One region of the Oleiphilus sp. HI0128 genome, then DNA from elsewhere that is predicted to be linked to it. Evidence: predicted binding sites of a transcription regulator. Region 1 holds the regulator's gene; the other holds the start of a gene.
What was found. Region 1 encodes PhoB, which activates phosphate uptake and scavenging genes when phosphate is short. Its sites were predicted from a motif close to TGTCATANNNNTGTCANA; they were not measured.
Positions count from the first base shown of each region.

Region 1 (3,182 bases):
TGGGCGTATACTTAACTGCATTAAACGCAAGGTTTGAGAAGGCGCTATAAAGCTGACGAGAGTCACCGGTAAATAAACAGGGTTTGGTGCTTTCAAAGTCCAAACGAATATTCTGATTTTTGTCAGCGCTAAAGGCTCGTGCGTCGCGGTAGACTTCTTGTAGTACCGGTTCGATATCGATCGCTTGAGTATTACTAGGCAGGCCTTCAGTTTCATACTTGGCGAGTAACAAGAGGTCACTAATCAGGCTTTCCATCCGTTTCGTTTGCTCTTGCATTGAATTTAAGGCTCTTCGCCACTTCTTAGGTGTATCTTCAGCATCCTGGAAGGTTTCGATATAACCTCTAATAACCGTCAATGGCGTTCTCATATCATGAGAAACATTGCTAACGAAGTCACGCCGCATCTGTTCAAGTCGCTGCACACGCGTCACATCTTGCGCGAAAACCAAGCGGTCATCTTTGCCAAACAAAGTGATATGTACTTGCAAAGTTGCACTTTTATTTAAAGGTGAACGTAGCTCTAAAGGTTCGTCGTAATTCTTGCTTTCAAAATATCGCTTAAAGGAAGGGTCTCTAAGCAAATTTGTTATCAGCTGACCTCTATCTGACTCTCGTTTAAAGCCAAGTACTGTACTTGCAGAGTCATTCCACCAGTCCATCGCACCTTCAGAGTTAGTCATGACGACAGCCTCTTTTAGTGCATTGGTAGATAATTGGACACGAGCAATCATTGACCGCAAGTTTTCTTGAGTAATGCGATTTTGATATTGAATTTGATATAGACCGTCAAACAGATCGCCCCATAAACCATGGCTTTCGGGAATTGCTTGGTCTTCTTGTACACTGTAAAGCCAACGATGCAGCTTAACAGCCTGGCTGATTGTCCAGGCTAAGTAGGCAAAGCAGCCAATCGCGAGAACCCACGCTAATTCCCCAATCAGCAGGCCAAGTACCAGCAAGCCAATCACAGCCCAAAAAAGGGAGTATAAGTGACCGATGATTCGTTTGTGCATAACCTTATGCTCCAGCACAGGAAGACAGATTCATTCTCTGATTCAATAGTTTGCCATTAAAACGCAAACGGTACAGAGAGTGTGCACCCTTCGTCAATGATCGAAGTCATGTGCATGAAAAATCGAGCTCCTTGCCACCTTTCTTATTTTATAACAAAGTTACCAATGCTCAAGCGCTATGCAGCACCTTGAGCAGAAAAACGATAGCCAGTACCTCGAACAGTTTGAACCAGGTATTCATGCCTTTCACCTAATGCCTTGCGAAGGCGCCGAATATGAACATCAACGGTTCGATCTTCAACATAGACATTGCCACCCCAAACTTGATCAAGTAGCTGGGAACGGCTATAAACGCGGTCTTGATGCGTCATAAAGAACTGCAGTAGCTTAAACTCAGTTGGCCCCATGCTCAGCAAATTATTGTGAGCGGTAACGCGATGACAAACTGGGTCAAGTACCAATCCATCTATTTCGATTTCACTTTCGACACCCGCAGGCGTCGCACGACGAAGTACAGCTTTAAGACGAGCAACCAATTCACGAGGAGAAAAAGGCTTAGTAATATAGTCGTCGGCACCGACTTCCAAACCCTGTACTTTATTATCCTCTTCGGTTTTAGCTGTCAGCATAATAATAGGGATATCACTGGTCGCTTCATTGCGTTTCAAGCGTCTTGCCAATTCAATTCCGCTAGTGCCTGGCAACATCCAATCAAGTAAAATCATATCGGGACGTTGATCCACAATAGCAATAAATGCATCCTGCGCATTTGAAGCTTCGATACAATTGTAATCAGCCATTTCTAAAGCAACAGCAATCATTTCTCTGATTGATGCTTCATCATCAACAATTAATACGGTTTTTTCTGACATAGTACTTACTCCAAAAATCAAACTGTATTAAAACGGCAAGCTGTTACAGTTTTATGACACTACACTGTAAGCCTATGCTGAGAACCTAATGAGCGCTCCTTTTTGCGAAGTTTTACAATTCACCTGACATAAAAGTCTAGAAACAGTCCCAGGAATAAAACCATACCCACCCAGTTATTGTTCAAAAACGCCTTAAAGCACTCATCTCTGTCACGATGGCGAATCAAGTGCTGCTGATATACAAATAGTACCGACGCAACGACAATACTCAGAAAGTAAAACTGCCCCATTTCAAGCTGTTCACCTAACAAGCTCAGCGTCAATATCACCAAAACCTGCAAAAATGCGATAATCGCCCGATCAGCCGAACCAAATAAGATGGCCGTGGATTTAACGCCGATTTTGATATCATCATCCCTATCGACCATGGCATACATCGTATCATAAGCAACGGTCCACAAGACTGTTGCCATATAGATCAACCAGATATGCGCAGGCAGTTCATTCACTTGCGCGGCATAAGCCATAGGAACGGACCAGGCAAATGCAGCACCTAAGACCACCTGTGGTAAATAAGTATAGCGCTTCATGAAGGGATAAGCAGAAGCAAGTGCGAGTGCACCAAATGAAAGGTAAATTGTCAGTTTATTGGTAAACAAAACCAGGATGAAAGACAACAGACATAAAACGGCGAAAAAGATCAAAGCCTGTTTTGCACTCACCCGCCCCGTCACCAGAGGGCGAGCTTCAGTGCGCTTTACATGACCGTCTATTTTTCTATCCGCAAAGTCATTGATTACGCAGCCTGCCGAGCGCATGAAAACAGAGCCGGCGATAAAAATAGCTAACACATCCATAGCTGGTATGCCCTCGGCAGCAAACCATAATGCCCAAAGCGTTGGCCACAAAACCAGATAAATACCTATAGGCTTATCCAACCTCGCAAGCCTTACGTAGTCCATTGCAACACTTGCAAACGCGGGTTTACTCTGAGTATTCATATGCCTATTTCTCTCGTTTGCTTGCCTCAAATACCCGAGGCATAAATAGTTCGCTCACCAGCAATGGTTTCTGACGAAGAAAAAATACCGAGCGCCGCCCAAATACGGGTTCTTTAAACTGTTTCACCAAGGAGACACTTTCAAGCTTACTACGCGTCATAACTCTGGATTTAAACAGAAATGCGCCTAAAGGCTTATCTCCCAAATACTGAAGCTGTCTTTCATAACCACTTAGCGTTGTTTTCGGAATAATACTGCGCGCTATCACCCATACTTCTCCGAAACAAAGCAGCT
Region 1 covers NZ_LWGG01000853.1:3,333-6,514, reverse strand. Annotated here, with positions in the region: gene phoR (phosphate regulon sensor histidine kinase PhoR) at 1-1,015, opposite strand, end outside; gene phoB (phosphate regulon transcriptional regulator PhoB) at 1,192-1,887, opposite strand; gene ubiA (4-hydroxybenzoate octaprenyltransferase) at 2,007-2,888, opposite strand; gene A3763_RS13240 (chorismate lyase) at 2,893-3,182, opposite strand, start outside.

Region 2 (3,182 bases), on a different contig from region 1:
TCTTCTAGCAATAGCCTTAAGGGCTTAACGCCACCAGAAAAGTAATCACCTACGGGTGATAACAAAACATATAGAAGCGACGTCGCAGAAGAGACCGCGGCTTTTCCAATGCTTGGTTCCGTGCCGATATGAGTCGGACGAATATACATAGAACCTGGCGCTTCAGGTACGTCTTCTACATAAAGTCCGACGATTTCTTTAATCATATCGCCTAATTGTTCTTTGTTAATTTCGGGTAGGAATAATAAATCTGTACTCTGGGCCATACGCTGAACATTGGCATCCATACGAAAAATATTAATGCTGCCATCTTTATGCTTAAATGCTTTCAAGCCTTCAAAGCATGTACTGGAATAATGCAAGACATGGGCACCCGGGTGTAATTCCAGTTTATCGGATGAAATGATACTTGAAGAGGTCCAAGAATTGTTTTCGTAGCTTGCCAGTGCCATTTTAGGCATGAAAACGGTTCCAAATGCGGCCATTACTATTCCTAAGTCTGTAAATGGAAGCCTTGAAATAAGCTTCCGGAATCAATTTTGCTCGGTGTGAATTGCTTATCGCAGCGATATTTTTCAGCAGACTGCACTCAATTCATAAAATTCTGCCTAGTATAAACTACCTAGATCGCCAATCAATGACGATATATCAATAAAGTTGCAAGTATGGCCCTTCAAAAAAGCTCTACCCACCCAACAAGATGAGTATGCCCTAAGCTGGAGGCCACACACCCAGGAATCCAAGCTAAATGTCAAAGTCATGGTAGAATGTCGGCATAAACATTACACTGCCCACAGTTTAAACTCTCTAGCGCAAACAGCGCTCACCCAAGCAGGACTTCCGATGAAAAAAACTTATCAATTAGCTCACCCAAAAATCAAAGTGCCTCGCGTTGTCGACTCAGTAAAACATGACATCAGAAAGTTTCTCAAAAAGGAACGTAAGAAGCCTCTACCTTCTGGCACTAAATATTGGGGTTTTGATTGTAAGTTTGGTCAATCAGAAGAAGCGGCTGTGGAAATTCAGCTGCCCTCTTTGATGAGCCATATCGATGAACTGGTTGCGAATAACATTATGACTATCTACGTGGAAATCACTGCTAAAGCCGTTTCACCTGATGGCAATTCGATTCAACAGGAATATTAGACAGTAAACCCTAAGGCAGCGTGACTCAAAGGTAAAAAGAAATGATGAACACCAAGATATATAAAGCCGTCCACGGGCTTGCAGAAAAGCTAATGGCAGCAGCGAAAAAAGATGACCAAGAAACCTTTGATTCGCTCTACTCTGAACTCAAGGCGATCTGTCTAGATAATGAAGATACAGATAAGGATCACCCTGTTCAATGGGAAACATTAGCTGACTTTTCAGAAGACTTAAGCGATGCGATAGCCATTTATGAAAAGGCCCTAAAGAAGTCTGTCGATATTAATTCAAAAGACCATATGTCTTCAGTGGCATACTCAATGGCGACCTTGCAGGTCGAGCTCGGCCAGACTGAGGAAGCAATCAAAAACCTGCAAAACGCTAAAGTTAGCGCCAATAAAATTGAAGATGACTCACTTAAACGAGAGATCAACGAATTACTTGATTCCTTAGCAAGCCCGATGGAATAAGCATAACCGGGCACACTTTATTCGCCCTTAAGATAGTTTCAATAAGTACTTTTGTGGCGACACCCAGAACTCTACTGTTCTGGCAAAGCCCCTAAGTCATCAAACCATCATCCTTTTGTCACCAAACTGTCACTTCAAACATGAATAGTTTGTACATAAATTGTACAAATCCAAGTATGTATTGATATGACAAAAATCAAGGTGAGCATTGTTACTGAAACCTACTACCCTGAAGTAAATGGCGTTGCCAATACCTTGAAGTACTGGGTTGAAGGACTTCAAAATAAGGGTATCTACACTCAAATCATCAGACCCAAGCAGAATCCTGATGATGCCTCAGTGGAAAGTGATCAATGCGAGACCTATACAGTTGCCGGACTTCCTATACCGAGATACAAGGAGCTCAAGTTTGGCCTACCTTGTAAAAGGAAGCTAGTAAGTCTATGGAAGAAATCTCCACCTTCTGCCATTTATGTCGCGACCGAAGGCCCCCTTGGTCTTTCAGCTGTTCGTGCAGCTAAGAAACTGAATATTCCTATACTTAGCGGCTTCCATACTAATTTCCAGTCCTACAGTAAGTACTACGGCCTAGGGTTTCTCGAACCTTTAATATTTGGCTTCCTGAGGTATTTTCACAACCAGACACGTGGAACGATCGTGCCTACGAAAAAACAGCAGGAATGGCTAAGTCGAAAAGGGTTTGAAAATGTCAGTGTGCTCAGTCGCGGAATCGATTCTTCGCGGTTTACACCAAGTAAACGCTGTTCTCGCCTTCGTGAAAGATGGCATGTGACAGATGGGCAAGTCGTTTGCCTCTATGTCGGCCGAGTTGCAGGAGAAAAAAATATTGCCTTGGCTATCAAGGCCTATGAGAACGTCACCGCCACTCATCCGGACTGTGTTTTCGTCGTCGTTGGTGATGGCCCCTTAAGAAAAACCTTGGAAAGTGAACACCCTGGCATCCGTTTCGTTGGAATGAAAACGGGTGAAGAGCTAGCCAAGTATTATGCCTCAGCAGACCTTTTTCTATTTCCAAGCAAAACCGACACCTTTGGTAATGTTGTGACTGAAGCAATGGCAAGCAGGCTGGGTATCGTTGCATTTAATGACGCCGCTGCGAAGGAACACTTAAGCCATGGCAATTCGGCATATATCGCAAATTTAGACAATGACGAAGCCTTCATTCAATTGACTCTGGAAGCAATCGAAAGCTCTTCCGAGCTGGAAAAAATTCGTGAAAATGCCTATCAATTGGCACAAACAATTACCTGGAACAATATCGTCAATCAGTTCGTCAAAAAGTTACTCGAAAAGCCACCCTTAAGGCTAGGAGATGAGACACATGAATCCTCTCAAAACATCAACAGCATTTAATAAGCTCAATAGCTGGGATATTGCAGCTTGCCTGTACCTTAATCATTTTTGTCGCACTAAAACGGTTAACACCTTCTTTGCAATAATCAGCCGCTTAGGGGATGGTGTTTTCTGGTATAGTCTCGCGCTTGTCCTGCCAATCTTATATGGTGAAGAAGGTCTACTTTTATCAGGGTTGATGATAACGGCGGG
Region 2 covers NZ_LWGG01000809.1:16,859-20,040, forward strand. Annotated here, with positions in the region: gene A3763_RS12010 (branched-chain amino acid aminotransferase) at 1-485, opposite strand, end outside; gene A3763_RS12015 (DUF6172 family protein) at 844-1,146, shown strand; gene A3763_RS12020 (tetratricopeptide repeat protein) at 1,188-1,616, shown strand; gene A3763_RS12025 (glycosyltransferase family 1 protein) at 1,803-2,990, shown strand; gene A3763_RS12030 (phosphatase PAP2 family protein) at 2,959-3,182, shown strand, end outside.
Region 2: A3763_RS12025 (glycosyltransferase family 1 protein) is a predicted target of PhoB. The motif match lies at 1,733-1,750, and genes of this name have one in related genera.